2 linked regions of the Latilactobacillus sakei subsp. sakei DSM 20017 = JCM 1157 genome follow. The main gene of each other region encodes a partner of the protein of the gene in region 2 in a complex. Links are inferred from orthologs where the notes say so. Each region holds a gene or a part of one and is shown on either strand. Other genes may lie near its edges. The genes, in order: tsaD and tsaE.

Region 1 (15,993 bases), 990 kb from region 2 along the record:
ACTTCTTTAATTACATCATGCCACCCATTGCTGATGGGTCCATGCCTGCTGCTGGTGCTGGGTTGTCTTCTGGTTTGTCAGCAACCACTGCTTCAGTTGTTAACATTAGAGCAGCAACACTAGCTGCGTTTTGTAATGCTGAGCGTGTTACCTTAGTTGGATCTAAGATACCCGCTTCAATCATATTTTCCCAGTTGCCGTTTGCTGCATTGTAGCCAACTTCAACAGGTTGTGATTTTACTTTTTCAACAATGACTGAGCCTTCAAGACCAGCGTTTGTTGCGATTTGACGAACAGGTTCTTCTAATGCACGAAGCACAATGTTAATCCCTGTTTGAACGTCGCCTTCTTCTTCAAGAGTGGCAACACTTTCGATGACATCGATTAATGCTGTCCCACCACCGGCAACGTAGCCTTCTTCAACAGCTGCACGCGTTGCATTTAAGGCATCTTCAATCCGATATTTTTGTTCTTTCAATTCTGTTTCTGTGGCAGCACCAACCTTGATCACTGCAACACCACCAGCTAATTTAGCTAAGCGTTCTTGTAATTTTTCACGGTCAAAGTCTGATGTTGTTTCAGCAATTTGTTTCTTGATGTTTTCAACACGTTCTGCGATAGCTGATTTGCTACCAGCACCTTCAACGATTGTTGTATCGTCTTTTGTAACAGTTACCTTACCAGCTGTCCCTAATTGATCGATTGTTGTTTCTTTCAATTCTAGACCAAGGTCACTTGTAATCACTGTGGCACCTGTTAATGTCGCAATGTCTTCTAATTGTTCCTTACGACGATCGCCAAAACCAGGGGCCTTAACAGCAACCACGTTGAATGTCCCACGAATCTTGTTCAAGACAAGTGTTGGTAATGCTTCGCCATCAACATCATCGGCAATGATTAATAAGGCTTTACCTTCTTGCACGATTGATTGTAGAAGTGGTAAAACATCTTGAATATTTGAAATCTTCTTATCTGTAATCAAAATGTATGGGTTGTCTAAGTCAGCTTCCATCTTGTCGTTGTCAGTCACCATGTATTGTGACAAGTAACCACGATCAAATTGCATCCCTTCAACAACGCTTAATTCAGTATCAATCCCTTTTGATTCTTCAACTGTGATGACACCGTCGTTACCCACTTTTTCCATGGCATCAGCAATTAAACGACCAGTTTCTTCGTTAGCTGATGAAACAGCAGCAACTTGGGCAATCGCATCTTTGCTTTCAACTTTGTGTGAAATTTCGTGTAACTTCTTAACAGCTTCTTTAGTCGCTAATTCAATCCCACGACGGATACCAACTGGGTTAGCACCGGCTGTCACATTCTTCATCCCTTCGCGAATAATTGCTTGGGCTAAAACAGTAGCGGTTGTTGTACCGTCACCGGCGATGTCGTTCGTTTTTGAAGCAACTTCAGAAACTAATTTGGCACCCATATTTTCAAAATGATCTTCTAATTCGATTGCTTTAGCGATTGTCACACCATCGTTAGTGATTTCTGGTGAACCGTAAGCTTTTTCCAAAACAACGTTGCGGCCTTTTGGTCCTAATGTTGTCTTAACAGTGTTAGCTAATTGATCAACACCTGCTAACATTTTTGAACGTGCGTCTTCTGAAAATTTAAGTTCTTTTGCCATAGTTATTTCACCTCAAAAAAATTTTTTAGTTTGTTTTTAAACGTTTCAGTTTATTATTCAATAATGGCGATAATGTCTTTTGCGTGTAATACCAAATATTGTTGGCCTTCGTATTCAACTTCTGAACCAGCATATTTATCGTAAATGACTTCATCATTTTCTTTGACATCAAGTGGGATTCGCTGACCGTCACTGGTCATTGCGCCGGCACCAACGGCAACGACTTTACCAGTTTGTGGTTTTTGTTTGGCGTTACTTGCAATGACAATGCCACCTACTGTTTGTTCTGCTTCGTCTTTAACGGCGATCACTACGCGATCTTCTAATGGTTTTAACACTTAAAATCCCTCCATCACTTTTTCTTTTTTAGCACTCTAAACACTCAAGTGCTAATCACATTTTTTATCATAGCATTTTTTCAGAACATTGCAAGTATTTTGCTATCCCCTTTTGCATTTTAGTAGTCAATGCGCTACGCTATGGTCACATCAACTTTCAGGAGCGTAATCATGACTCAAAGCCAACAAAATTTTAGGCTGATTATCAGCTATCTCATCATTTTATTAATCCCGAGTGCCCTCGTCCGCTTTTTTGGCCTGTCGGATCAATTCTATTTATTCACCACAATCACGGACAGCCTCGGCGCACTTTTATTACTCTATTTTAATTATCGGGGTCCCAAAAATAGTCTTGAGAAACACCCCTTGCCGCTTAAGAAAGCCATCATCTGGGGCATTAGTGGTATTTTACTCGCGTTAATCGTCCAAATTATCGCTGGTTCAATTGATCATCTACTCTTTAAAAATAGTACGCAATCACTCAATACGCTCACTCTCATGACGGCCCTCAAAGCCCAACCGTGGTTGATCATTATTCTAACAATTGCTGCGCCAACAATGGAAGAACTCGTTTTTCGAAAGGCGATTTTTGGCGGTCTTAGCGGCCGCTTAAATTCGGTATTAGCCGCACTCATCTCTAGTTTATTATTTGCCGTGATTCATCAAGACAGTCATCTAATTATCTACGCGGCAATCGGCCTTTTCCTTTGTTGGCTGTATCGCAAAACGGGTTCCATTTATACAACGATTATCAGTCATGCGGGAATGAATCTCGTCGTGACGCTCTTTTATCTCAGTCATTAAAAAATAGAGCCCATTAACCGACATCACTGCTGGTTAATGAGGCTCTATTTATTTTGACGCTTCTTCTGTATTATAATTATCAAGGAAATAAATTAACGTTTGTAACTCTTTCGCTAAATCAACATTTTGAATCCGAATCGTATTCGGTACAGAAATTCGAATTGGGGTAAAGTTCATGATGCCCTTAATCCCTGCATCAACTAGTTGATCCGTTACTTTTTGAGCAACTTCGATTGGGACCGTCAAGATGACGATTTCAATTTGTTGTAACTTCAATTGTTCAACCATTTCGTCCATTGAGTAAACCGGCACACCTGTTTGGATCGTGCCAATTAATTCAGGTTTAACATCAAAAGCAGCGCTAATCCGAATATTATTCGTTTGTCTAAAGTTGTAATTTAACAAAGCATGTCCTAAATTACCGATACCGATCAAAGCAACATTCGTTAAGCGATCTTGATTCAACGTCTTCTTGAAGAAACTCAAGAGAGACTCAACATCATAGCCATAACCCCGTTTACCGAGCGCACCGAAATATGAAAAATCACGGCGAATTGTCGCACTATCGACTTTAACAGCTTCAGATAGTTCAGTTGACGAAATCTTGGTCTTACCCGAATTGTTTAAAAAGTTTAGATAACGATAATATAAAGGTAAACGCTTCGCTGTGGCTCTTGGAATTTTATTTTCAGCCATTTGGAACCTCCGTTCATTCTTTTACTTGTGAAAATATCCCTACACTATATTGAAATGATACTGAATTTTCTTGTGAAAAGCAATTAATTTACTATTTTGACTGTCTTTGCCCTAAATCTGTTATGATAGTTGAAACGGACTTTAACGATTCCTTAAAATGGTACCTTAAAAACACGACATCGAAAGGATTTTACATTGTGATATTATTACAGGTTCAACAAGTCGCCCGTCACTTTGGCGGTGACTACTTATTTAAAAATGCACAATTGGAAGTGCAAGATCACGCCCGCGTCGCCTTAGTTGGCCCTAACGGTGCTGGTAAATCAACACTTTTGAAGATGATTGCTGGCATTACGACGCCCGATGATGGTCAAATTATTCTGGGTAAAAATGTCCAAGTTGGCTACTTAGCCCAAGATAGCGGTCTTAGTTCTGAACGGAACATCTATGACGAAATGCTAACGATTTTCGAAGGCCTTCGCCAAATGGAAGCTCAGATGCATACGTTGGAACAAGCAATTGCCGATCCAGATGCTAATCGTTCAGATGAGGACTACCAAGCCCTCTTAAAACAATACGATCAGATTCAACACGACTTTTCTGAAGCAAACGGGTATGGTTACGAAGCCGAAATTCGTGGTGTATTGCACGGTTTCCAATTCCCAGAAGAAACTTTCACCAAACCAATCAGCACGCTATCTGGTGGCGAACGGTCCCGCTTAGCACTTGCTAAGCTATTACTTGAGAAAAAAGACGTCTTAATCTTGGATGAACCAACTAACCATTTGGACATTCAAACCTTAACATGGCTTGAAAATTATCTTCAAACCTATCCCGGTGCACTTTTAACCGTTTCTCATGACCGTTACTTCTTAGACAAGATTACTAAAGAAGTTTACGATATGAGTCGCCACACATTAACGCACTACACCGGCAATTACAGTCACTTCTTGACGCAAAAATCAGCCAACCTATCACTCGAATGGAAGGCTTATGAGAAACAACAAGCCGAAATCGAGAAACTCCAAACATTCGTCGACAAAAACTTAGTTCGAGCCAGCACGACTAAGCAAGCCCAAAGCCGCCGTCGTCAACTTGAAAAGATGGATAAGTTAGAACGCCCAACCAACGACGCCTCTAAAATCCACTTCCATTTTGATATCGATCAACCAAGTGGTAACGAAGTCTTGCAAGTCGTTGACGCGGCTGTTGGTTACTCAGCCGACAAAGTAATGGTCGAACCGATTAACTTTGAGGTCAACAAGCAAGAACGCTTAGCGATTATCGGACCTAATGGGATTGGTAAATCAACACTTTTAAAGAGTATCCTTCATCAAATTCCATTCTTAAAAGGTCACGAACGTGTTGGTAGCAATGTTTCTATCGGTTATTATGACCAAGAACAACGCAACCTCCACGCTAACAAAACGGTTCTTAATGAATTATGGGATGAACATCGCACCACCCCTGAAAAAGAAATCCGCACACTTTTGGGCAGCTTCTTATTCACCGGCGACGATGTTTTGAAAGTCGTTTCACAATTAAGTGGTGGCGAAAAAGCACGACTGTTACTAACTAAACTAGCCATGAACCATGATAATTTTTTGATCATGGATGAACCAACTAACCATTTAGACATCGATAGTAAGGAAGTTTTAGAACAAGCCTTACGCGAATTCGACGGCACCGTCCTCTTCATCTCCCATGACCGATATTTCATCAACCAAGTGGCAACCGGCATCATTGAACTGTCAACCACCACCGGCAGCAAGCGCTACTTAGGCGATTACGACTACTATCTCGCTAAAAAGGCTGAGGAAGAAGCCTTCGCACAAGCCGCTGAAGTGCCAGTTGAAGTCAGTGACCAACCTGTTACTGCTCAAGATAATTATAAAGCCAGCAAGGAAACACAACGGGCTCAACGGAAGTTAGAACGAGAAGTCACTGCTTTAGAAGAACAAATGGCAACACTCGAAGAACAAGCAACTGCCATTCAAGAAAAAATGACGCAAGCCGATATCATCACTAAACCATTGGTCTTGCAGGAATTACAACAAGATTTAGAAAAAGTGCAAGCAGACCTTGCTCAAACAGAAGCTGATTGGGAAGAACAAGCGATGGCACTAGAAGAATTTACTAATTAAAAACCAGAAAAAGCGCGTATCGTAGGATACGCGCTTTTTTTAGCCAACAATTTGTTTGCCAAACGGACTCAATGATAAACTTGCTAATTTAAAATGTTGATGGGCAAATGGGATGCCGACAATTGTAATTGTTAATAACAAGCCCCAGAAAATATGGTTGGCCCATAAAATAAAGCCCCCAAAGATAAACCAGACAATATTTAATAAAAAGGAGCCTGCACCACCGCTCGAAACAACTCGTGCGTTAAACGGCATTAACGTCAAACCACCAATTTTAAAACATTGTAAGCCAACTGGAATCCCCACGATTGTGACACACCACACTAAGCCGGCTAAAAACCAACCAACTGCGCTCACTAAGCCACCGAAAATCCACCAAATAATTGTGCCTAAAAGACTCATCAGCTACTCCTCCTCTACTCTTTTCTCCGATTATACAGACTTGTCCAACCCTAATCAAAAAGCCCGCCTAATTAATTAGGTGGGCTTTGTTTTTAATCATTAACCGATTAGTGCTAACGCTTGTTTCAAGACGGTTTCGCCATCCATCATCCCGTAGGCTTTCATATCGATCACTTCAACACCAATGCCTTTAGGTGCCAATTTTTCTTTAAATTGACCTTCCATAAAGCGTACTTGAGGGCCTAATAAGACGCAATCAATTTTTTTGTTTTCTAATTGGTTATCTGCATCTGATGCGCCAGTTGCGAAGATTTCTGCATCGACACCTTGTGCTTCTGCTGCCTTTTGCATTTTTGAAACGAGCAAGCTAGTTGACATACCTGCCGCACAACATAACATGATTGTTTTTTCTGCCATAATAATTACCCCTTAATTTTTTTAGATTGAAATGAAAGAATTGTACAGAAAGTGAAATGAAGCGTTTTCATCACTGCTGTAAATTCAGTATAAGCGCTTTCTAAATAATTGTCAATTAATGTTATTTTTTAATTTAAATAATTGCTGATTCCCCTTTACTGACTATTTGTTAATAAATTAACTAATAACTAGTGTTATTTTATATTCTTTTTTTCAACCTGACTTTTTACGTCAACTATGTTTAAATGGCATTTAGACACTTTTTTTCGGAGGCAACATGTTTAAATTTAAATCACTTTATCTATTTGGTTATGGTCTTATTCTGAGCGCCATCGTCGGTATCTTGCTCGGCCTTTTTTATAGCTTACAAAGTACTCTAATTGATCTTTTCTGGCAAAAAGCAACCTTTGGTGGCCTCTTAGACGCCATTATGCTGGTGATGGTTGGCTTAGTCATCATTATTTCACGACACTATTTTGGGCCCCTCCCACAAAATTTGGGGGTCATTAAGGCTGATCTCAAACAAACGGGCACTGCTAATTATCGCTATGTCCTTTTACAAATGCTGATTTCTGCTGTCATTTTGGTCAGCGGAACGAGCCTTGGACCTGAAGCAACATTGGTTAGCTCAACCTTCCTCTACAGTATTTGGCTCGCTGACAAGCAACGCTACGTCGCCGCGCATTTTGATGACTTACGTGCACAATCAATAGGCATGAGATTAAAAGTACTCGCGACACCGCACCGCTATCTATTGCATTATCAACAACCAACCGCCCCACTCACCAAAGTAGCAACCTATCAAAAGAAAGCCCTCATCACAACTTACTTTTTAAATGGGACTGCGTGGTTTAGCGGCGTCTTCATCTTAACCGGCGAACCGTCATTAATTATTCGGCTTGGCCAATCGCACTGGCAAGGGCGCGATCTCTATTGGTTTTTACCATTAGTGCTCGGAGGTTATTTACTCGGAAAACTTTGGTTGGCCGGCATGGTGGGCTTACGCAAAATTATGCAAGCCCGCCTCACCAACGATCAGGTCCGCGTCTTAATCGGTGGTCTAGCGATTTTCTTAGCCAGCCTCTTTTTCCCACACATTCTCTTTTCCGGTCAACATAACTTTCATTTATTCACCACAATTTGGCAAGATCAATCAATGCTTTTTTTAATGAGCCGCTCCCTATTAAAACTAATTTTATTAACAATCTGTTTGAACACCGGTTGGCTTGGCGGGGATATCTTCCCGGTTTTGTTTGCTTCAACTGCTCAAGGGATGGCAATTAGCCAGTTATTCCCGCAAGTTGATTCCCTCTTTGTCATTGGGTTAATTGCCATCAGTATGGGCAGTGCCATTCTTGAAGCCCCACTGGTAGCTGGATTGATTATGGTTATTTTATTCTTACCGCCTAATCTCTTTTGGGTTGGTATTATTGCTACTGGCATCGTCTTAGGCTTAGAAAAATACCGTCAACATCATCAAGCACGCCGTGAACAGCAACAAAGCCAAGGTGCGCGACTACATCAAAGTGAAGCCTAACAAAAGGGGGCTGAGACAAAAGTAAATTTTGTCCCAGCCCCCTTTTTTGTTATCTAAATATTGATGGTCTAAACGTGTTCTATAAGTCATATCCTTCCGGTTAACCCTGAATCTCAAACGATTGCTTACAGCAATCATTCGCCATTCTGTGTTAATCCTCAGGACATACCCAACTTATGACACACTCTCTTTTTTAAACGTGTTCTATAAGTCATATCCTTCCGGTTAACCCTGAATCTCAAATGATTGCTTACAGCAATCATTCGCCATTCTGTGTTAATCCTCAGGACATACCCAACTTATGACACACTCTCTTTTTTACTTTTAAAGTTCGTTTTGATACGGAAAGTCCAAACTAGGGACGGCGTTTAAATCTAAATCAGCCAGCGTGTTTTGCGCAAGTGCAATGTGGGCAGCAGCGCCAATCATCGCGCCGTTATCGCCGCATAAGCGTAGTGGTGGCATGATTAAATCAAGATCTAATCCTGCTGATTCAATCCCAGCCGCTAAGCCTTCTCGCAAGCCTTGGTTGGCCGCAACCCCGCCGGCAACAACTAGTTGTTTAACCTTTAGTGATTGTGCTGCGCGAAGGGTTTTAGTGACTAACACTTCAACAACACTTGCTTGAAAGCTCGCCGCTAAGTCCGCTTGGTCCAATGTTTCACCGATTTGATCAGCATGGTGGACCGTATTGATAAAAGCACTCTTGAGACCACTAAAACTGAAGTCCAAGTTATCTTCTTTCAACATTGCGCGTGGAAAATTAAACGTATCCTGTCCGATATGTGCGAGGCGGTCAATTTCCTTACCAGCTGGATATGGCACACCCAATACCCGTCCAATCTTATCGTAGGCTTCGCCAGCCGCATCATCCCGTGTATCACCGATGATTTCGAATTGACCCGCAGCAGGCATATAAACCAATTCTGTATGACCACCTGAAACCAATAGGGCTAACAAAGGGTATTCTAACGGTTTAACAAAGCGGGCCGCATAAATGTGCCCGGCCATATGATTAACCGGTACAAGTGGCAAATGATGCGCATAGGCGATTGCCTTAGCGGCTGTGACCCCAATCAATAAAGCGCCAACTAATCCGGGACCGTAAGTGACGGCGACCGCTGTTAAATCATCATAAGTCACACCAGCTTGTTCCAGTGCTTCTTGTGTACAAAGTGTGATTTGTTCAACATGATGGCGGCTAGCCACTTCTGGGACTACCCCGCCAAAACGTTGATGACTCTTAATCTGTGTTGCAATGACATTACTTAAGATGCGTTGACCATTTTCAATGACCGCCACACTCGTTTCATCACAACTTGATTCAAAGGCTAAAATTAATTCTTTTTTCTCCGTCATTTTGTTACTCCTATTGACTCAGTATGCGGCACATACTGAATGCATCTTCTTTTTCCTGAACATAATAATTGCGTCTGGTTTTAACGACCTTAAACCCCATCCGTCGATAAACAGACTGCGCGCCTGTGTTACCAGTGCGGACCTCAAGGGTAATTTTTTGACTCGGATAATCCCGCGCAAGTGCGACCACCTCGTGGACTAAAAAGTGGCCAATCCCTCGTTTTTGAAAGTTAGGACGGACCGCAATATTCGTGATGTGGGCCTCATTAGTTGAAAACCAAGCACCAACAAACGCGACCACTTCTGAGCCTTGGCATAATACTAAATAAATCGATGTCCGGCGCTTGCTGAGTTCACTAGCAAAGGCCCACCGATCCCAAGGTGTTTTACCGCCATAGACCGAGCGTTCAATATCAATCAACGCTGGAATATCGCTCTGGCTGGCACGCGCCAAGTAAAACGGCTGATCATCAATCATGACTTGCCGCGTAACGTAGGGGAGCTCTTTTTTTAACCAAACACGTGGGCGTAGGTATTCCCTAAACTTGTTCCACATAAGCTGCCGATCCTTGATCGTCATGTGTTTTACCCCAGTTGACCTCTGCTTCTGTCTTTCTGAGATAATGTGGCCCAAAGCCATGGATGTCAGCAACTGGTTCAGCATTAGCCCCCAATTGGCCTAGAACAGCTGCGTGTGGCAAGTTATGGTTGGCATCGACAAAATGGGCCTGACTACCTAAAGTGGCTTTAATCTGTGCGTTAAACTGTTGTACGTCACCGCCAACAAAATAGACAGGTTCATTTAGTAACGCCACTTGTGCTAATAAGTCGGTTAGTGCCAAATGTTGATCAGCGACCACGTTTTGTAAGTGCTGGTCTTGCCATTGATAAACACCGGCAAAAACGTTGTCCCGGCGCGCATCAAATAGCGGCACAATCAAAGCGGTTGTTTCTTGAACGTTCCCCGCTAAAAGTGCCAAACTAGAAATCCCAACTAGTTCCTTACCCATTGTCCAGGCAAAAGACTTGGCCGTTGTAACCGCAATCCGCAAGCCAGTATATGAACCGGGTCCTTGTGCCACTACAAACCGGTCGATTGCTTCAATTGGTGTCTTGGTTTGTTTTAAAAGTTGATCAATCATTGGTAACAATGTTTGACTGTGGGTTTGCCGAATATTGACGGTCATTTCGCCTAATATTTGTTGGTCTTCAAGTAGCGCCACACTCACCGCTTGATTCGAGGTATCCATTGCCAATAGCTTCATTAATGTCATCCTTCTTCTGCTTATAATCCTTGTTATTCTAGCATAAATTAGCGATTAAATCGACAGAGGTCGGTTCAAAGCTTTTTTCCTATTTACTATTTTTTTGACTAATTTTTATCATTTTTAGAATTGCTGCACTTAATTCTTGTTGATCTGTCTCACTCAATTGAGAGAGATAACCGATTAATTCTAAAGTTGTTGTATCGCTGATACCCTCGTACATGAATAAATCACCCAACTTCATATTTAAAGCATTCACGATTTTTTCAAGTGCTTGTATCGAAATATTATTCTGATCATTTCGTTCAAACTTAGCGATAAAACTGGCTGACAATTCTGCTTTTTCAGCCAGTTGTTCAATTGTCATTTTTTGGTCCAACCGTTTAGTACGGATTAAATTGCCTATTTGTTTAATCATTATGTCATAGTTCCTTTTAGTTCAACACTAAAAGACTAAGACCACTCATTAAAGTGACTATTATATCTATTTAAATATAAATGTTACATATATTACTCTTTCATGCTAAAATGATACCGTAATCTTATTACTTGGAGGGAATATTATGAAATTATCGAAGATTAGTACAAGTCTACTTGTTTCTGGAGTAACCTTACTAACCGTAGCACCTATTTTTAATGGTGCAAGTCACTCTGTTGAAGCCGCAACGAACTGGACGCCTAGAAGTGTCCAAGCCATTCGACAAGACTTAAAAACAACAGGGATTGATAAATATACAATCAAATGGGGAGATACATTAAGTACGATTAGTGCAGCAGCCAAATTAAATGGCGTTGACGTTTCTATTAAACGTCTTGCTGAAATTAACCATATTAGTAATGTTGATTTGATTGAAACTGGTAACACATTGCTCTTTAAGTGGAATGGTGTTAATAGCACTGTGATTGTTAAGGATAAAAATGAGGATAATAATGCTTACAATCTCGATTCTTCACAACCTGTTAAGAACAATGACTCAATTATCGTTACAAAACCAGTTAGCCCTGATGTTAACGATACAACCACAGCACCAAGCACTAATGTAAATAGTAATTCAAACAATAGTAGTAACAATAATAACCAAGATAACAGCTCAAATACTGGTAACACCAATAACAATCAAAATAATGGCTCAAACGCTGGTAATACTAATAACAACCAAGATAATGGTTCAAATACTGGCAATACTAATAACAACCAAGATAATGGTTCAAATACTGGCAATACTAATAACAACCAAGATAATGGTTCAAATGCTGGTAATACCAATAATAACCAAGATAACGGCTCAAATACTGGTAATACCAATAACAACCAAGATAATGACAATATTGACAAACCCGAACCAACAGACCAGGTTTCATACAACGTATATATAATCTATTCTCAAGAACACCGTCCCTTCTATAAAGTAGGCACCTTTACTGGTAAAGTTGGCGATAAAGTTAGCTATATGGATAAATATACTTCGGGATATTCAGATACTGATCATGTCTATACTGAAGATGGTCGTCATCACTACACTATCGGAAATTCTATGGAGGAATTATATCCAGGAACAACCAGATATGGTTTTATTGAGGTTCTTAATGCACATTTCAATATATCAACCGAAGAGGAATATATGGCCTATCATATAAAAGAATACGGTTATGCAGGTCAATCAGCTACATCACTTACGTTAGAAAAAGATAAGCCAAATAATATATATCTAATGTTCAACGCTATGTAACATAACTTCTGTTAAATTAATCATAACTATATCAGAATAAATTCTCATTAAGAGGCTTATTTTGATATAGTTTTTTATTTTATCCTATACAAAAAGGCTAAGCAAATAACTGACTGCTTAGCCTTTAAAATTATTGAATTCTATCTTTCAAACGAACAATTGGTTCAAAATGCATCACGAGGTAAATCACAATCGGATGAATGACCATTGTGGCGGCCTCGCCCACTGCTCTTGTAGCAAAGTGGACACTGATTGGGGTCTGACTTAAAATCGATACCCACCATGAATTTAGGCCAAGATTAACGACGACAACCACCGTTAATACCGCTAAAATCACGCGTAACCACGTAATCTTTTGCCGGTAGAAGAAACAGCCGTAAATGAATGCGCCTAAGAAGGCTGATAACGTGAAACCGGGGAAATAGCCGCCCGGAACACCAATCATCAAACTATTGATGAGATCGCCAAGGACGGCCGCTAAGCCCGCCCAAACTGGCCCAAACCACCAACCCATTAAGGCGGTAACGATAAACCCAAAACTAATTCTGTAAATCGTTAGCGAAATCGCAAAGCGAGCAATCACTAATTGTAAAGCGATTAGAACAGCTAGTAATACAACGCGTCTGGTGTCTAGCTTCACACCAAATAACCGATCTTGATTAACCATAAAAAAAGCATCTCCCTTTTGGAGTTGCCACAAATAACACTGCGGCGAATACGGGACTAAAACCGCGAGCATTACTGCTCTTCGTCTGGTGTTCACATTCCGTTCCACCAGCACTTAACGCTTTAATCCCTACTCCGAATCTTTTTAGAACTTACTAAATGTACCACCGATTCCCTGAGGATACAACTATTCAGTTTGTCCACTTCAAAATATATCATCTCAAGGTGGTCAAAATTTGCTATACTGGAACTAATTAAGCCTGATTATGAAAGGGACTGACAACTATGAAAAAAATCCTCGTCTTGCACACTGGTGGTACAATCGCCATGTCCGCTGATCAAGACGGTGCAGTCGCACCAACTGGTCAAAATCCAATGGCCGGTTTTGAAAAATTATTCGATAACCAACTCACAATTATTAGTGAAGAATTTGCGAATCTGCCCTCACCGCACATTACACCAACCGTGATGTTAGCACTCAAGAATCGCATTCAAGAAGCTGAAGCAACAGGTATCGACGGTGTGGTCATCACTCACGGGACCGATACACTTGAAGAAACTGCCTACTTCTTAGACCTGACCTTGCCTAACAACGTGCCAATTGTCATCACAGGTGCGATGCGTTCTTCTAATGAAATCGGCTCAGATGGTCTTCATAACTTAATTAGTGCCGTTTGGACAGCAGCTTCTGATGATGCCCATGATAAAGGTGTTTTAGTCGTCATGAACGATGAAATCCACACCGCTCGTTATGTAACAAAAACGCACACGACAAATGTCGCTACTTTTAGAACACCTACTTTTGGACCAATTGGTTTGGTCAGCAAACACGATGCAAATTTCTTCCAAGAATTAATTCGTTCTGAAATCTGCGATATTCAAGAATTGGTTGAACCGGTCTTCTTATTAAAAGCTTACGCCGGCATGGATGGGACGCTGTTTGAAGCCATCAATCAACCAACTACTAAAGGCCTTGTGATCGAAGCTCTTGGTGCTGGGAATTTACCACCCGCAACACTACCTGCCATCCAAGCCTTACTGGACCGCAATATTCCCGTTGTGCTCGTATCCCGCTGTTTCAACGGTATTGCCGAAGACGTCTACGACTACGATGGCGGTGGCGTTAAATTGAAAAAAATGGGCATTACTTTCTGCCAAGGTTTAAACGGCCCCAAAGCCCGCTTGAAACTTCAAGTTGGCTTAAGTGCTGGTAAAACAGGCGCTGACCTCGTGAACTTCGTCAGCAATGCCGTCTCATAAAAAAATAGCTAAAAAGGCGCGGACAATATCATGTCCTCGCCTTTTTTAATTCATTACGTGCTATCAATCATATTTCCAACTACTGTTATGATTTCTTTTTTTGCTTATAATAAATGCCAATTACCCCAATTATAATCATCATTAAAGCGCCCCATATGTTGTTAACAAAATCCCGATTAATAAGCCATTCAACGGTAATTCCGATTAAACTCGCAGTTACAATTAACGCGATATAGGCAAGATATGGATGTTGATTAGCAAATAATTTGATTATTTTAACCACATGAATTCCCCCATTTATGCGATTGGAATGTGTCTTTACAGCAATTAATCACTGGCAAAGACACACCTATCTTTTAGTCCATGCGATTTCGGCTTCTGCTGCGCTTAGGTCACCCACGGCTACCTTATGGCGCGTGGTCATTATGTCATCAACCATCACTTGTTCGACCTGGCTTTGTGTCATTTGACCGTATTGAATTTCGTGGCCGTAACGGATATTAACACTTGTTACCCGGTGGTCCATCAAGAAATCATAATCCAAGGCGTCTAACATCCATTCAAAATAATGGACGTTATTGACGTGTTGATTGCCATCAATATCAAAATAACGCACGCGGTATTCTTTTTGCGATGCCTTTTCTGAGTCTATCTTCTTAATGCGTGGGAATCGTTTGCTACCTTTGATCGCCATTGATTCGAACGGTGCCATGATTTCTGGAACAACGGGCACCATACTGCGCGTTTCATAAGACATCATCACGAAAATACTTTGGACAAAGACGCACTCATTGCCCGCTTCATCGTACAACCAAAAATTCCGATAACAGAAATAGCGATTATAACTCTCTGCTTCCGTCACAATCCGCACCTTTTCATCCACTTTGGGCATCCGGTTAATCGTCATTTGATATTGCGTGACAACCCAGCCAAGATTTAAACTGTGCATGGTTTCTTCGCCGACATTGAGGTCATTGAGTTGGTGTTCTGAGGCCAAAATTAAAACGTTGACTAAAGATGCCAAAGTTAACTCGCCTTTAATATCCGTTTCAAAATACGGAATCCGGTATTCCTCTGTGTACTGCTTGCCTGCCATCTTATTTCCTCTATTCTGTTAAATCGTGGTACGCGTTATAGACAACCTGTTTCTTCAAATCATTGGCCTTAGCAACCGTTTTAATGGCAACATTAGGACTAGCCCCTTGTTGAATCTGGGCTTCGACTTGTTCTGATAGTGATAAAGACGGATCGGTGGCCACCACACTTAGATTTTGAGGGGTAGGATTGCCCGCTACGATAATCACAAATTCACCGCGCATTTCATTGTCGGTCGCCCAAGTTAAGGCTTCTTGTAAATCACCGCGAATAAATTCCTCAAACTTCTTCGTCAATTCTCGGCCCAACGTCACTTGACGTTCGCCACCAAAACCGTTGATCAACGCTTGTAACGTCTTTTTCAAACGATGAGGTGCTTCGTAAAAGATAGTTGTTTCCGGCTTTAAGGCTAGTTGTGCGACCGTTTCAGTTAACTCTTTGCCTTTGCGTGGTAAAAAGCCAAAGAACGTAAAGGGTTGCGGTGTAATCCCGGAAGCAATTAACGCCGTAATCCCAGCATTTGCGCCTGGTAGTGGTACGACTGCGATATTGGCTTCGATACAAGCTTTGACCAATTCATGACCCGGATCGCTAATCGATGGCATCCCCGCATCACTAACTTGGGCAATATCGTCCCCCGCTTC
Region 2 (15,974 bases):
GTCGATAACCACCCCGTAAAAGCAGTCAAAGGGCTCAAGAACTTCATCGCAGTTCCATTAAAAGCGGGTCATCACCAAATTGAACTGACTTACCGGCCACCTTATTTCAAACTAGGGCTTCTAATCTCAGTGGTATCAGGACTAATGGCAATCTTAATTGCGATTATAACGCGCTATTTTAGAAGAAGACGATTATTTTAAAAAAGAAGAGTGTGGTATAAGTCGGGTATATTCTGAGGATTAACAGAGAGCGGCGGATAATTGCGTTAGCAATTATTCGTCGTTCGGCGTTAACCACAGGAATATGACTTATAGAACACGTTTAGACAAATCATATTTAAACAGAATAAAAAGACGTTCGGGCAAAATTAATTTTGCCTGAACGTCTTTTTATTCCGTATCCGTGTCCGCCAAGATCAACGCGTTTTCAGCGTAGTTAATATCTTTGCGTAACTCATCCGCCAATCCCCATGAAATCTTATGCTGTTCCAATAATTCTTGAATCGCAAGTCGTTCACTCGTTAGCGCCTTGATTCGTAATTTTTGTAGTTGTTGTTCGTAAATATCCGTCTTCGTATGGCCGATATTTTTCATATTTTCAATTTGATTCCGGTAACGAATAATAATTTGATAAATAACTTGCCGGTTATAATGATGCTGCCGGTTCTCAGGTTGTTTCAAGAAATACGACAGTTGTTTGATGCCCGCTTTAGCCATTTCCTTTTCGGTCGTTCGCCATTCAGTGAGCGCCGCTGTCGATTTCTGCGATGTCTTTAATCTCGCTATCAATCGCTTCAACATCGTCAAACCTCTATAAAACATCAATTGGACATGACGCCAACTGAAATTACTGCCAATCACCGACAAAGCAATTTGTTTTTGCCGTAATTTCCGTTTACCACGACGGTAAGTTTTGGCCGTAATTTCACCATCAGACCGCAATGTTTCTAATTTTTGCCGTTCCCCTTCAAAGGCAACCTGCCGCAAAATTAATTCTTCTGCAATCAACGGTGGTAATTCATCGCCTTCTGTCTGCTCATTTTGTTGATTTTCAAAACGGCGCATCATCAGTTGATATTCAGCAATTAAATCTAGTGCCGCCCGATTATTTTCAATATGACGCAGCGATTCAACCGTCCCAACTGCCACACGATACATATAGATTTTGGCATCAAATTCACTCAGCAGTTGATCATCAACTGGTACGAGTCCTGTCTCATCATTTGTATCTTCGTGGGCAGTCCCCCGTAATTCAATCGGCGTTCTCACCTTAGTTAATATTGGGATAAAGATAATCGCCATCACCAAGCTAACGATAATAACGCCGGCTGCAATAAATAGCATTAAACCGCGTTCTGGAAATGGTGACCCATCAGCAAGCACAGTCGGTACAGAAAGCACCCCGGCCATCGTAATGGCTCCTCGCACACCTGAAAGCCCTGAAAGGACTGAAATTTTAAGGTTATCTTTTAATTGCTTCGGATTCGATTTGTTGGTGTACAACAAGTAACTTAATGTCCAACAGGTTCGAATTAAAATTAGAATTCCCCAAACCGCTAATACCAGGAGAATTTCTTCTCCCGTATTAATCAGTGGACTATGCACCGTCCCCCTCATCGCAACTGGTAATTCAATCCCTAAGATTAAAAAGACAAGGCCATTCAATAAATAAACACCAATCGACCAAGTTTGTTCCGTCACTAATTTTAATTCTGGTAAATAATCCAAGTAAATATTGCGACTTGCGTGACTAATAATCCCAGCCACAACCACGGCAATCACACCTGAGGCATGGAGTAAATCTTCAACCACTAGATAAATCACAAAGGGGGTAATCAACTGCAAGACGGTGTGGAAAACAACATCTTCAATCCCTTGTTGCAACATAAACAGTCGAATAAAATGAATTGCATACATCAACAACATCCCAGCAATTGCGCCAACGATACTGATGTATAAGAAATCACCGGCAGCTTGTTGAATCGAGAAGTAGCCAGTTACCGCAGCGGCAATCCCGTATTTAAAACTAATCAAGCCACTGGCATCGTTAATTAAACTTTCGCCACTAACCAAATGTAAAACACGTGGCGGCAAGTCAGCTTGTTCTGAAATCGACTGGACCGCCATCGGATCCGTTGGTGATAAAATAGCGGCTAACGCAAAACTCGCCGCCAATGGCAACTTAGGCACTAGCAAATGAATCGCTAAGCCCCCAATCAATGTAGTGACAAATACTAAGAAAATCGCGTTTCCAATAATCGGTCCTCGCAGCGCCCATAATTCCCTTTTAGGAAACCGGCGGCCGTCGTTAAACAACAACGGCGCGACAAACACTAACATAAACCAATCTGTTTTTAATGGAATCTCAACTGAAAAAAGTAGTGCCACCAGCAAGCCCAACCCAATTTCAATCAGGCTGACCGGTAGTCGTGGTACATAGTGACCGATGATATTAGCGACAATCAACAGCATCACTAACAAAATAACAGCTTCAATGATAGCCATCTAAATCCCTCACTTTCATGCAAAAATAGGGGTCGTACAATGACTGGCCCCCATTTTCACTATTCTGATTTTTTACCGATAATTCGCACTTCTGGTTCAAGGCGAACTTCGAATTTGTGCCAAATTGTTTCTTGAATATACGCAATTAACGTTAAATAATCAGTGGCAGTTGCGCCGCCACGATTAACAATAAAACCAGCGTGTTTTTCTGAAACTTGTGCGCCGCCAATTTGATGTCCTTGAAGGCCTGCTTTTTGAATTAAAGGCCCCACAAAATGGCCCACTGGTCGTTTAAAGACACTCCCACATGAAGGATATTCCAACGGTTGTTTAGCAGCGCGTAATGCGTTTAACTCATCCATTTTCTCGCGGATGGTTGGTGCAACACCTTTAGCCATTTCAAAACGGGCTGACAATACAATACTCCCATTTTCTTGGATTAAACTATGCCGGTAGCTGAAATTTAATTCGACGTTCGTTAACGTTTCAATTTCATTATCCTGCGTTAAAATTTCGGCAGATGTTAAGACATCACTAATCTCACCACCGTATGCCCCAGCATTCATGAATACCGCGCCCCCAACGCTTCCAGGAATCCCAGCCGCAAATTCTAACCCCGTCAAACTACCACTATAGGCAGCCTCAGAGGTTTGGATAATCCCAGCTCCGGCTTGTGCAACCACAGTTGTGCCCTGCACATCGATTTGATCCATGGCGGTCAAGATAATCACTAAGCCACTAATCCCGTCATCACGGACGATTAAATTACTAGCATTCCCGATCACAGTAATTGGTAATTGATTCTGCTTAGCGGCTACTAATAGTTGGCGCACTTCAGGAACTGACGTTGGTAAGGCTAATAAATCAGCCGGACCACCGGTTTTGGTGAAGGTATATTTACTTAAAGGTTCATTGGTTTTAACATTAATTGTTTGATTTGCTTCTAAAAATGCGTTGATTTGACTTAACACGGCTGTCGTTCCTCTCAAATAATCTTATTCTAGTTTAACAAAGTAGACCGTAATTGAACAGTCAACACTTCTTTTGCGTAATTACTCATAGACCGTTAAAATATAGGATAGAAACGAGGCGAAGCGCTATGAAATTTATCTCTTGGAATGTTAATGGCTTACGAGCCGTTTTAAAAAAGGATTTTATGACTACCTTTGAACAATTAGATGCCGATTTTTTCTGTCTACAAGAAACAAAAATGCAAGCTGGTCAAGTTGAACTTGATTTACCTGGCTACCATCAATACTTTAATTATGCCGAGAAAAAAGGTTATTCTGGTACGGCTATTTTCACGAAACATGAACCACTCAATGTCACTTACGGTATTCAACAACCTGAACATGACCATGAGGGCCGTGTAATTACATTAGAATACCCTCAATTTTTCTTGATCACTTGCTACACCCCTAATTCGCAAAATCAATTAAAACGGTTAGATTACCGCATGACTTGGGAAAACGCGTTTAGAACTTACGTGCAACAACTAGGCACGCAAAAACCGGTTATTTTCTGCGGCGATTTAAACGTGGCGCATGAAGCAATTGATTTGAAAAACGATCGAACCAACCACAAGAGTGCTGGCTTTTCTGATGAAGAGCGGGCCCAAATGACGACACTTCTTCAATCTGGATTCACAGACACCTTCCGTTATTTTTATCCTGAACAAGCCGATATTTATTCTTGGTGGAGCTATCGATTCCATGCACGCGATAACAATGCCGGTTGGCGGATTGACTATTTCATCACTTCTGACGAGCTCCAACCAAAATTAATGGATGCCAAAATCCATACGGAAATCTATGGTTCAGATCATTGTCCCGTAGAACTTGACACACAAGATTTATTCGCTTAGAATAAGCAAACTTCAAATAAAGCGAGGTAGAAACAGTGAATTTCGTTGCAATGGATTTTGAAACCGCCAATGGTCAACGCGACAGTGCTTGTTCAATTGCACTAGTCGTTGTTCGTAACGACCAAATTGTCGATCAATTTTACACCCTTATTAAACCCGAAACTTATTTTAGTAGCCGTAATAGCCAGATTCACGGTATTTATGAAGATGATGTGGCCCAAGCCCCTAAGTTTGATCAAGTTTGGCCACACATCGCACCTTTTTTCACACCGCAAAAATTAGTTGTGGCGCACAATGCGACCTTTGATATCGGTGTCCTTCGTAGCACACTCCAACACTACGACATCCCAGAACCTCACTATTTAGCCCTCGACACTTTAACAACTGGTCGTCGGCTTTATCCCCAATTTAAAAATCATAAGTTAAATACATTATGTACCAACTTAGAAATTCCACTCGAAAATCACCACAATGCACTAGCTGACAGTATCGCATGCGCCAAAATTCTGATTAAAGAAGCACAAGAGTTTGGCACAGACCCACTAAAACAGGTCACGAAAATAATCGGCTAGAGTGCCCTTCAAAGTGGTTTAACTTCGAGTACTTGCATAGTGTTGTGAGTAAGCGACTTTAGTCGATTATTTGCAATACGTAGCAAGATGGAGAAGTTAGCTTTGAACGCACGTTTTAAATAGCATGCCCTTCAAAGCGATTTAATCCTACCAACAAAAGAGGCTATCAGTAACTGAAATGGTTACTGATAGCCTCTTTATTAGCAATGGTGGATTAAAGCTAAATCAACATTAAGGTGTGTCATTAATACATTTAACCATTAGCAATCGCACTAATGATTAAATAGCTTTTTATCCACTAATAATTGTACCACATTTACTTTATTACGTTAACTTATTTTTTGCTGATTCCCCGGCGATTTCCAAAACTAAGAATGAAAACTGTACTGATAACCAACAAGCCCCCGATGACTTCCCAATGATTGAAACTCGTTTTTAAAAATAACACTGTCCCAATTGTCGCAGCTAACGGTTCAAAAGTATTCAATAAACCGGCTGTTGTGGGGGTAATGTAATTCAAGCTCCCTAAAAAGCAAAGGTTAGCCAAAGCTGTCCCAAAAATGGCAATGAATAACACACTGATGATTGTGGGCATGTTCATTGGTGGTGCATCCACCCAAAATGGATGAATCACATTAAATAACACGCCTCCAATTAGCATTGCCCAGGCCACAATCACCAACGTATCATACTTCTGAAATAATTTACCTGGGATTAACGTATTTAATGCACCTGAGAAACCAAGACACAAGCCCAAGCCTAATGCTGCGCCTGAAATCGATAACTGAGTGAGTTGCCCCTTAGTGACCAATAACCAAGTCCCCAATAAAGCGACAATAACAGCGATTAATTCGGTTCGGCTAGGTGTCTTATGATAGATCACAAGACTGATAATGATAATCATGACGGTCCCTAATTGTTGCAAAATCGTCGTAGTCGGTGCGTTGCTAGCTTGAATTGTTAAAAAATAAGCGTACTGGACAGCCGATAATCCTAAAATAGCAAAAGCCAATAGTCGCCCAGCATCTCGCGGTTGCCGCCAAACTGCTGTGACAGTTTTCGGTTGCTTACTGAATGCATAACCTAATAAGAAGAGCCCTGATAACCCCATTTTGACGCCCATCAACCACTCTGGTGCAATTGGTGTATCTGTAAATAGCCATTGTGATACTGGCCCCTGAATACCCCAAAAAATTGAGCCTAAAATTGCTAAATAAATCCCTTTTCTCCGTTGTTGTATCACGTTTAAATCTCCTACTCTATATTAATCAAGCGCACCATTTGCAATACTGGCAGCATGCCAACTGCCGGATCATAATAGCCCGCTTCTAGTTTGGCCTCAATTTGAAAACCAAATTGCTGATAAAGCTGAATCGCACCTTGGTTACGTGCTTGAACTGTTAATACGATTCGGCGCGGTTGTCCACTAGCGCTGATTGCTTGTAATAGTGCGTCTAACAATTGTGTGCCAATTTTTTGTCGCCAGTATACTTTTAAAACGGCAACACTTATTTCGCCAATGTGTTGCAAGCCTGGTTCGGGTTCACTCACAAGCCGAGCAGCCCCGACAATCTTAGCCCCATCAACTGCCACCCATAAAGCATCAGTTGAACTATCAAGCACGGCTCGTAACGTCAGTTCGCAAAACGCCTCAGACATCGCCAAGTTTTCCGCTGCGATTGGTAAAAATGGCGTTTCCTGTACCACTTGGTTTAAAAAACATAAATAAGCCCGTGCATCCGTTACCTGCACAGGCCGAATTACTAAAGATTTAGTTGTCAAAACTAGCCTCAACCAAGGCCGTGTAACGCGCACCGTGCGGTTCAAAAACAAGTGTCCGCATTTGATCGTCGTCATCATTTTTATTGAAATGAATCGTCAAGTAGTCACTTGGTAATTCATCAGCAATAAATTGACTCCATTCAATGACTGAAACGCCATCCCCATCAAAATATTCCTCTAAACCAAGATCACTGGCGCCGGTTTCTTCTAACCGATAAACATCCATATGATAAAGTGGAATCCGGCCATCTGGGTATTCTCGAATCAAAGTAAACGTGGGACTTTTGATATACCGTTTAATATCCAAACCTTCCGCTAATCCCTTAGTGAAAGTTGTTTTACCGGCACCCAAATCACCATCGAGTAGTAAAACATCGCCTGCTTGCAATTGGCGGCCTAATTTTTTAGCAATCGTAATCGTTTCTTCTGGTTGCGTTGTTTGAAATTCTAACATAATTCGCCTCATTCTATTGACTCTTTGTCTGCATTATACCGAAAAATAACAAGTGAGGAAAGCATTGCTATCCGAAGATTCTCAAAAGCAAACATAAAGAGGCTTAAGATAACGTCACCATTATCCTAAGCCTCTTTGATTAAATGCTAAGACACTCTAGTTTTGTAATGCTTGGGCAGCTGTGATGATGGCTAACTTGTAAACATCTTCTTCGTTGCTCCCGCGTGATAAATCTGAGATTGGTTTATTTAAGCCTTGTAGGATTGGACCGATTGCTTCGAAGTTACCGAAACGTTGGGCAATCTTGTAGCCAATGTTCCCTGATTGTAATTCTGGGAATACGAAGACGTTGGCTTGCCCAGCGACTTTTGAATCTGGTGCTTTTTGGTTAGCAACTACTGGGACATAAGCGGCATCGAATTGTAATTCACCGTCGATGTCTAAGTCAGGTGCTAATTCTTGGGCAATCTTCGTTGCTTCTTGGACTTTTGTCACTTCTTCACCACGGGCAGAACCCATTGTTGAGAAGCTCAAAAGTGCCACTTTAGGATCAATATCAAATAATTCAGCCGTGCGTGCTGAAGCCACTGCAATTTCTGCTAATTCTTGTGCATTTGGATTGATGTTGATCGCACAGTCTGAGAATAAATAACGTTCATTGTCGCGACCGCGTTGCATGATGAAGGCCCCACTTGTCCGTTGGATGCCAGGTTTTGTTTTAATAATTTGAAGAGCTGGACGGACTGTATCACCGGTTGAGTGAACAGCACCTGAGACCATCCCGTCGGCCAAATCAAGATAAACCATCATTGTGCCAAAGTAATTAGGATCTTGTAAAATAGTTTGGGCTTGTTCCGCCGTTGCTTTACCTTTACGACGTTCAACAAAAGCTGCTACCATTGTGTCAAAATCTGCTTGAGGATACGCTTTAGGATCAATAATTGTAATCCCTGTGAGGTTAAACCCTTTGGCAGATGCAATGCTTTGAATATCAGCTGCATCCCCGATTAAAATTGGTTTTAAAATTCGATCAGCATTTAAACGGGCTGCTGCACCAATAATTCTAGGTTCTGTTCCTTCAGGAAAAACAATCTTAAAATCATGACTCGTAATTTTTGCTTTCAAACTTTCAAATAAATCCAAAATAGTAACCTCCATAAAAGCGTTTTATTTATAATCTGATACAATCATACAACGTTTCTTATCGTCCGACAAGTCAATAATGAGAGCGTTTTACTTTTGTTCAGAAACGTCTTGTGGTAATTGCCAATTAATGGGCGTCATTGCCCACTGTTTTAACTGCTGATTTGTTTGTGAAAATGGTTTGGAGCCAAAGAAGCCATGGTAGGCTGCTAGCGGACTTGGATGAACAGCCGTTAACACCGCATTTTGACTTTCATCGATTAAGACCCGTTTAGCTTTAGCCGCATTGCCCCATAAAATAAAGACCACGTGCCCGCGTTTTGACAAGGCCGCAATCGCCGCATCAGTTAGTTGCTCCCAACCTTGCTGGCGATGAGAATTGGCCTCACCGGCTCGCACAGTCAACACAGTATTTAATAGGAACACGCCTTGATCTGCCCAGGCCTTCAAATAGCCATGATTAACAGGATTAAAACCGACATCCGTTTGTAGTTCCTTATAGATATTCTTTAATGATGGCGGCACTTTAACCCCTGGCAATACTGAGAAACTACAGCCATGCGCTTGATGTGGACCGTGATAAGGATCTTGACCCAGTATCACAACTTTGACTTGTTCGAATGGCGTCCACTCGAAAGCTTGGAAAATATGGTGCATTTCCGGATAGACCGTAGTCGTCGCATATTCTTGCTTCAAAAATTGATGCAACTGACCATAATAAGGTTTGGCAAACTCTGGTTCTAAGACGGTTTGCCAATCATTATGAATAATTGTTTTCATTTTTTCACCTCATCGATTAGTTTATCCTGTTTTAACACAAGTTGCTAGAAGAAAGTGCCCTCCCATGCTAAGATATAACTAAGTCTTTAAAAATACGTTTTCAGGAGGAATTGAATTGATTTCACTTATCGCATCTGACATGGACGGTACCCTTTTAAATGATAAAATGCAGGTTTCTGACGGTAACATCAATGCCATCAAAGCGGCTCAAGACGCTGGTATTGAATTCATCGTCGCTACCGGGCGCAGTCGCAACGAAGCACTTCCGCTAATGGCTGAAGGTGGTATCAAACCAGCCTTAATTACCATGAATGGCGCCCAAGTCTTCGATCAATTGAGCAACGAAGTCATCAACATTCCAATTGAACCCGCTACTGTCGTGGCAGTTACGGATGAATTACGCGCTAGTGGTTACTATTTTGAATTGATGACCACTGCCGGGAACTATTCTGACAGCCAGGTCAATCGCATTCAAAACGTGGCCGATCTATTAGTCGACCTCAATCCTGATACTAGTTATAAAATTGCCGTTGCCTTAGCTGCAGCGCGTCTAGAATTAATGAATATCAACTATGTCGATGATCATTATGCCGGCATTATTGCTGATCCAACCATCAAAATTGTTAAAATTATTGCTTTCAGTACGAAAGGTCTTGCGGATTTAGAACCCGTGAAGGTTTTCTGTGAAGAACGTGGCGATTTAATTGTCACCTCCTCTTCTAGCAACAATATCGAAATCAACCACATCAACGCGCAAAAAGGGATTGCACTTGCAGCCTATGCCAAGGAAAAAGGAATTCCAATGTCTGAAACAATGGCGATTGGTGATAATCTCAATGATTATTCCATGATCGAAGCAGCAGGCATTGGCGTTGCGATGGCTAACGCAGTGCCCACAATTACCGACTTAGCTAATTACCATACCGCTAAAAACACACAAGACGGCGTTGCCCAAGCCATTTATCACGCCATTGATCTTAACCAAGCAGCCGAAAAGAAGTGATAGGTTATGCCTGATTTATACATTAAGCATCAAGCAAGTGCCTTAAAAGGGGTCTCAACGATTATGGATGACCACCAACGGCCCTTATTCCTCTTAGTCGGCAGTCGCGGCTTACGCCAAGATGGCTTTTCACTCTACCGGCTTTCGGGTGAATTACTCGGTGAAATCAAACAGAAATCACTCGGGTTTTCACCCAGTTTTGAACTATTTCAAAACGGCCAATCAATCGGCAGCCTCCAGAAGATTTGGGGTGTTTGGCATGAATTCGTCTATGTTAAAAATCTCAACTGGCTAATCATGGGCGACCTAATTCAGAATCAATACCGCATTATCTACCATACCCAAACCATCATGCAAACTAATATCATCCTGACAAGTGCTGGGCCTACTTTTAAATTAGCGATTGCGGAAGATGCAGATCAGGTCTCTTGTATCTTGATTGCAGCCGTTTTAAACCATTGGGTGTATACACAACCGAAGGCTTTCATTCGTAAATTAGCACCTAACACGCTTCGCTTTAGTTAAACAAATGAGTCACCGTCAAAAGCGGTGACTTTTTTGTTGCCCAACGTTAAATTCATAAAAATTTGCGTCCCCTTTTTTTAATTGGTATAGTTGAATATGTTATTTTTAAAATTAAAGGGGTCTTTACAATGCCAACTGGCGTCATTATTAATTCATTATCCGTCTTATTCGGCGGTATTATCGGTGGTTTATTGGGTGATAAACTATCCGCTAGATTCAAAACAGAGATCACTTTAATCTTCGGCGTTTGTTCAATGGGAATGGGCATCAACGCAATTGTCGTCATGCGAAATATGCCGGCCGTTATCCTCGCAATTGTCTTAGGGACTGGCATTGGACTAGCCGTTCATTTCGGTCACTGGATTGATCGTGGCGCCATCTTAATGGAAAAGCCCATTTCAAAACTATTTCCAGTTCGTAAAACAACTTTGACAGATGCTGAATTTATTTCAGCCCTCGTAACCGTCATCGTTTTATTTTGTGCAGGCGGCACCGGTATCTATGGTACGCTCGATGCCGGTATGACTGGTAATAGCACCATCCTTATTTCCAAATCAGTGCTCGATTTCTTCACCGCAGCGATTTTTGCTTGCAACTTAGGGTATGTCGTTTCAGCCATTGCCATTCCGCAATTTATCATCTTCTATATTATTTTCTTACTCGCTAAATTAATTTTCCCATTAACCACACCTACCATGATTGCCGATTTCAAAGCCTGTGGTGGCTTTTTAATGCTCGCAACTGGTTTCCGAATGGTTAAAATTAAAGAGTTTCCCATTGCGGATATGATCCCGGCAATGATCCTCGTCATGCCACTTAGCTGGCTATGGACCACGGTGATCATGCCGCTGTTATCGTAAAATTAAGATTCAGTCACCAAACTAAAAAACGTTATTAGCATTCGTGCTAATAACGTTTTTTAGGTTAGTAATCAATACGATACCGGATACTCATACCGACTTTTAATCAATTCGTGTGCTTCATTTGACTCATATAAATTGCGAGACTGCTGATTCTCAAGTTCAATTTCATAAAGACTACCCACTGGAAAATTCCGAATTATTTCTATGGGTAAATATTGCTTCATCATTGGTTCAGATAGTCCCTCATCGTCGGATTCAATCAAATTAGCGAGCATCCCCGTTGACATTTCTTTTACCGGAATATATTTTTTAATATAAAAATAGGTTCTACTATTCGTCTGTCGACTTAGCCACTGGATTCTTTCTTTGAATGGTCTAGTCTTTAGCCACGTATAATGCTCTAAAAAACGACGCCAAAAAGCGAGTTCAGTTGAGTAAAAGCGAATCTCCCCGCCATTGGTCAAATCATTTATTTCTGTTCTATCGGCACTTCCTTCTAATAAACCACTCAGCATTTCAGAAACTGGTTGATTGAATTCTGAATATTCGTTGGACTGCTCCAAAAGCATTGTTTCCTGTTTTGATAAGCCAACAATATTAGGAGTTGTCGAAGTGCCCCTAAATGAATATTCACTATCTCCTGACATTGATTTCATATATAGTCTTGTTAAAGCCTTTTTACGTTGCTCTTTCGTCAATTTAACGGTTATATCAAACCCGCCGTCTTCATCAGCAAACATCCAATCGTGTGTTATCTTGGGTGCTATCCCCAGCACTGTTCGATAGTAACGATTACCTGCCGTAATATATGATCCGTATTCTGCTTTTGGCACATGACACATCGTTAAAATAAGTACACCAAATAACAACATGATAGTTAGGCAACCAATTGAACAGCCCCTTGCCCAGCGCATCGTTTTTTACTTCATTTCTAAATGATCCTCCAATTCTACCGTTCTATAGTTAACGTGTTAAACCACTTTCGTATTAGTATATCATCGCTATTATTAAAGTAAAAGGCTCGGACAAACGTAAATTTGTCCGAGCCTTTTTCTAAAATTTTAAATTAAATAGCTTTGACCATATGTTCATAACGGTGATCACCAATCATTAGCTCACCTTTTTTAACAAAACCCATGCGCTCGTATAATTTCTTAGCACCGGGATTTTGTAAATCGACGCTGAGGCTGATCATCTTCTCGCCGCGTTGTTTCAAGTAATCAGGTAAAGCCCTTCAAAAGTGCGGTCCCAACACCACGTCCTTGTGCGTGTTCAGCCACAGCTAGTGTGTCTAAATACCATTCACCTGGTTGGGCTTCTTTATCCGTGAAAAAGCGAGTTTCTTCAGGTAAACCGATTTGTGGGAAAAGTGGTGCTAATACATCATCGATGTGGGCTTCCTTTTCTTCTGGGAAACCAACGATAATCCCTAATATTTCACCGTCTTCTTCATAAACAAGCGTATTAGCATAACTATACCGGTATTCTGGCATCTCAAATGCTTGTTTTAAGATCTTAAATAGATTTTCGAGCGGTATCTCCTGAAAAAGTGGCATCTCCATTTCTTCAAAAACAATATTAATAATGGGTAAGACACTTTGTGCATCTTCAATTGTTGCTTGACGAATCATTCAAAAACCTCCTTCAATATCCTTTAAGCATACGGGGGAATTCACAAATCGTCAACTTTCAACTAATCTAAATCTGCACGATAATCCGCCATTTTCTTAGCGAATAACTCTCCGTTAGTCGGCGGCGTATAGGTCAACGCATTGGCGCCAGCCTCAATCGTACTTAGAATGGCCTCTTCATCATGCCCACCTGTCGCGATGATTGGAATCTGAGGGTATTTTTGGCGAATCGCTTTAATAATCGCTGGTGTCTTCGCCGCACCACTTACATTGAGAATTGAAACCCCGGCTTCAATCTGGGCCGCATAGTTCTGACGTTCGGAGACAACCGTACCGACGATTGGCACATCCACTACCTTATTAATCATTTTAATGGTCTCAACAGAAGTTGGCGCATTGACCACCACACCCATTGAACCAGCCGCTTCCGCCAATAAGCCCATGTATGCGGAGCGACTACCAGATGTTAATCCGCCGCCAATCCCGTTTAAAACTGGAATGGTCGCGACATTACTGATGGCATTCATTACCGCGGGATGTGGTGTAAAAGGATAAACAGCTAATACAGCATCCGCATTGGTATTATTGACGATTGCTACGTCAGTCGTGAAGATCAACGTTTTAATTTTTTGGCCTAAAATCTTAATACCACCAACTTGGCGCGCAATTGCGGGTGGTCCAACAACACTCGTTTTAAGTGGTGTATAAATTTCCGGTATAAATTTTTCTGTCATTAATCAGTCCTCCTCATTTAAAAGTTGTTGTAATCGCTGCGCCAATGCCGTTAGTTGAGACGTATTGAGACGCGCAAAATTAATTCGAAAAGCAGCCTGGTGCGCACCAAATAATGTGCCTGGTGCTAGTGCCACATGCGACGCAACAAATGGTGCTAGTGCATACGGTTTAACTGCTCGTGTCCCCCAAATATAAAAACCACCTTGGGCCACACTGAACTGCCAGTCAGGTAATGCACGCGCCAAAAACTGTTGCGTCTGCTGTGCCCTTGTCTGTAGTTGTTGACGCAACGTGACTAATTGCGTTTGAAAATGCGGCTCCTGAATTGCCAAGGCCGCCATCACTTGCGACATAATACTCGGAACCAAATCCATTTCCCGCTGAACACGCACCAATTGGTCAATCACTTGCGGCGTTGCGGCGACCCACCCAATTCGGGTGCTGGCACCCATGATCTTGGACAAAGAACTCATATAAATCACATTTTCAGGATCAAGTTGCTTGAGCGTTGGCAAGGCTGGCGTCGTTTCAAAGCGTAACCAACCAAAAACATCATCTTCAACAATCGGCACTTGATAAGTCTGGCAAAGCCGAATAACCGCCTGTCGTCGTTCTAAGCTCATGACTTGACCCGTCGGATTTTGATAATTTGGATTGAGAATGACTAATTTAATGCGATGCTTTACAATCAGCTGCTCCAGCGCAGCCAATTGAATGCCTTCTGCATCGAGCGGTGCACCAAACGAGCGAATCCCCGTTGCCTCAAATAAGGTTGCTTCATGGAAAAACGATGGCGATTCAACCGCCACTGCATCCCCCGGTACCAATAAACCCTGTAATACTAGAAAGAGCGATTGTTGCGCACCCGCTGTCAGTAAAAGTTGCCCTTCAGGGAGCACCAATTTTTGATTCTCCTGATTCAAGCGGTTAATCGCCGTTAACAATGGGGCATAACCAAGTCGTGTTTCTGCTTCTTGAGCTTGGTTAAAATCTTGCCACGTTAACGGTGGAAATTGGAATTGCGGCATCAAATCAGCTGGTAAGTCGCTCGAATAAACATCGATTAAATCGGCGGGTTGCTGTGCAATTAATTGTTGCAGTGCTAGACGCTTAGCCTGCCCAACTTGAAAAGGTTGCGACGTTAAATACGTATGCCAATTAACGCGCCGCTGTGCTTGTTGTTCACCAGCCTGTTGACTGACGAAAGTCCCACTACCAACACGCCGCACCAATATACCATCTGTTGTCAGCTCATCAAACGCTCGCGTCACAGTCGAGCGATTCACTGTTAATTGTGTTGCTAACCACCGTTCTGCCGGTAATTGTTCGCCTGGCGATAATAACCCCTGCTCTAACAGATTAATCACCATTTTTTTAATCGCTAAATATTTTGGTTTCTGTGCTGGTAAATAACGTGCCCAATCTATCAAGTCCTCACCTCTCTTTAAGTGTATAAATTGGCTGGTAAAAAAACAAGCCAATTGGCTCTTTTGTCACCGCACACTATCCGTTAAGGTTAATATAACCAAAAGGAGGCGGCTTATGTCAAACATTCTAACTATTGCTGGTTCTGATACATTGGGTGGCGGTGGCTTGCAGGCGGATTTGAAAACCTTCGAAGCCTTTGGTCACTTCGGTGTCAGTGCTGTGACCTGCCTCGCAACGGTCATGCCGGATCAAACTTTTCAAATTCAGAATATCGAAACCGAAACGGTATTAGCCCAGATTGAAGCCATTTTGCATTACGTGCCACTAACGACTATCAAAATTGGCTTAATCAACGATGCCACGACACTTGAAAAAATTGGTCATCTTTTACAAAAACAACCGCATTTGCAAATCATCACGGATCCGGTCTTGGCCTTCAAAGAAACCACTGATAAGCTGCAACAACACTATCTAGATAGTCTGAAGGAATTCTTATTGCCGCAATCCCTAGTCGTAACCCCTAATCTAGTTGAAGCCCAAATACTAAGTGGCTTGCCCCAGATTCAGACACGGGCAGAACTGGAACAAGCCGCAACCATTATCCAATCTCTCGGGCCACAACACGTCGTTATCAAGGGTGGACAACGTTTCCCTGGTGATGACGCCATCGATTTGTTGCATAGTGGCAC

What was found.
Region 1: the proteins of tsaE (region 2) and tsaD are in contact, whole or in part, in a crystal structure (PDB 6N9A), measured with the Thermotoga maritima proteins. The link is inferred for Latilactobacillus sakei subsp. sakei DSM 20017 = JCM 1157 from one-to-one orthologs. Residues at the interface, in WP_004082108.1 of Thermotoga maritima: Leu37, Gly38, Lys46, Lys57, Val59, Lys60, Ser61, Thr63, Phe64, Thr65, Leu66, Met67, Val69, Pro71, Tyr82, Arg83, Leu84, Asp86, Asp88, Phe89, Asp93, Ile128, Asp130, Glu131, Arg134; in WP_004082750.1 of Thermotoga maritima: Cys10, Asp11, Arg49, His50, Leu82, Gly84, Gly135, Gly136, Glu154, Thr155, Leu156, Asp157, Asp158, Ser159, Glu162, Asp165, Lys166, Arg169, Leu170, Tyr175, Lys213, Thr214, Leu217, Tyr218, Gln221, Arg222, Asn324.

Annotation. Positions count from the first base shown.
Region 1 is NZ_AP017929.1:119,492-135,484, forward strand. The notes cover bases 7,317-10,175. They hold tsaD (tRNA (adenosine(37)-N6)-threonylcarbamoyltransferase complex transferase subunit TsaD), read right to left. Parts: upstream 9,334-10,175; coding sequence 8,299-9,333; downstream 7,317-8,298. Other genes in these bases: LEUCM_RS00730 (chloride channel protein), read left to right, coding at 7,317-7,974; rimI (ribosomal protein S18-alanine N-acetyltransferase), read right to left, coding at 9,344-9,811; tsaB (tRNA (adenosine(37)-N6)-threonylcarbamoyltransferase complex dimerization subunit type 1 TsaB), read right to left, coding at 9,873-10,175. Also shown: groL (chaperonin GroEL), read right to left, coding at 11-1,636; co-chaperone GroES, read right to left, coding at 1,690-1,974; LEUCM_RS00705 (CPBP family intramembrane glutamic endopeptidase), read left to right, coding at 2,146-2,778; LEUCM_RS00710 (redox-sensing transcriptional repressor Rex), read right to left, coding at 2,827-3,474; LEUCM_RS00715 (ABC-F family ATP-binding cassette domain-containing protein), read left to right, coding at 3,672-5,618; LEUCM_RS00720 (YccF domain-containing protein), read right to left, coding at 5,658-6,020; LEUCM_RS00725 (PTS sugar transporter subunit IIB), read right to left, coding at 6,120-6,437; more of LEUCM_RS00730, read left to right, coding at 6,715-7,316; more of tsaB, read right to left, coding at 10,176-10,598; LEUCM_RS00750 (helix-turn-helix domain-containing protein), read right to left, coding at 10,687-11,016; LEUCM_RS00755 (LysM peptidoglycan-binding domain-containing protein), read left to right, coding at 11,162-12,328; LEUCM_RS00760 (folate family ECF transporter S component), read right to left, coding at 12,459-12,995; LEUCM_RS00765 (asparaginase), read left to right, coding at 13,280-14,254; LEUCM_RS00775 (acyl-[acyl-carrier-protein] thioesterase), read right to left, coding at 14,604-15,350; rsmI (16S rRNA (cytidine(1402)-2'-O)-methyltransferase), read right to left, coding at 15,361-15,993.
Region 2 is NZ_AP017929.1:1,111,172-1,127,145, reverse strand. What follows is about bases 5,446-8,285. They hold tsaE (tRNA (adenosine(37)-N6)-threonylcarbamoyltransferase complex ATPase subunit type 1 TsaE), read right to left. Parts: upstream 7,178-8,285; coding sequence 6,713-7,177; downstream 5,446-6,712. Other genes in these bases: pta (phosphate acetyltransferase), read right to left, coding at 7,334-8,285; LEUCM_RS05595 (GNAT family N-acetyltransferase), read right to left, coding at 6,196-6,723; LEUCM_RS05600 (DMT family transporter), read right to left, coding at 5,446-6,184. In the rest of the region: LEUCM_RS05625 (YfhO family protein), read left to right, coding at 1-201; LEUCM_RS05620 (cation:proton antiporter), read right to left, coding at 391-2,505; murB (UDP-N-acetylmuramate dehydrogenase), read right to left, coding at 2,565-3,476; LEUCM_RS05610 (exodeoxyribonuclease III), read left to right, coding at 3,605-4,369; LEUCM_RS05605 (3'-5' exonuclease), read left to right, coding at 4,405-4,941; more of LEUCM_RS05600, read right to left, coding at 5,276-5,445; more of pta, read right to left, coding at 8,286-8,320; LEUCM_RS05580 (uracil-DNA glycosylase), read right to left, coding at 8,411-9,100; LEUCM_RS05575 (Cof-type HAD-IIB family hydrolase), read left to right, coding at 9,216-10,103; LEUCM_RS05570 (LURP-one-related/scramblase family protein), read left to right, coding at 10,110-10,628; LEUCM_RS05565 (DUF554 domain-containing protein), read left to right, coding at 10,757-11,488; LEUCM_RS05560 (hypothetical protein), read right to left, coding at 11,560-12,405; LEUCM_RS05550 (beta/alpha barrel domain-containing protein), read right to left, coding at 13,185-13,856; LEUCM_RS05545 (aminotransferase-like domain-containing protein), read right to left, coding at 13,860-15,287; thiD (bifunctional hydroxymethylpyrimidine kinase/phosphomethylpyrimidine kinase), read left to right, coding at 15,400-15,974. UniProt on the Escherichia coli protein: Required for the formation of a threonylcarbamoyl group on adenosine at position 37 (t(6)A37) in tRNAs that read codons beginning with adenine.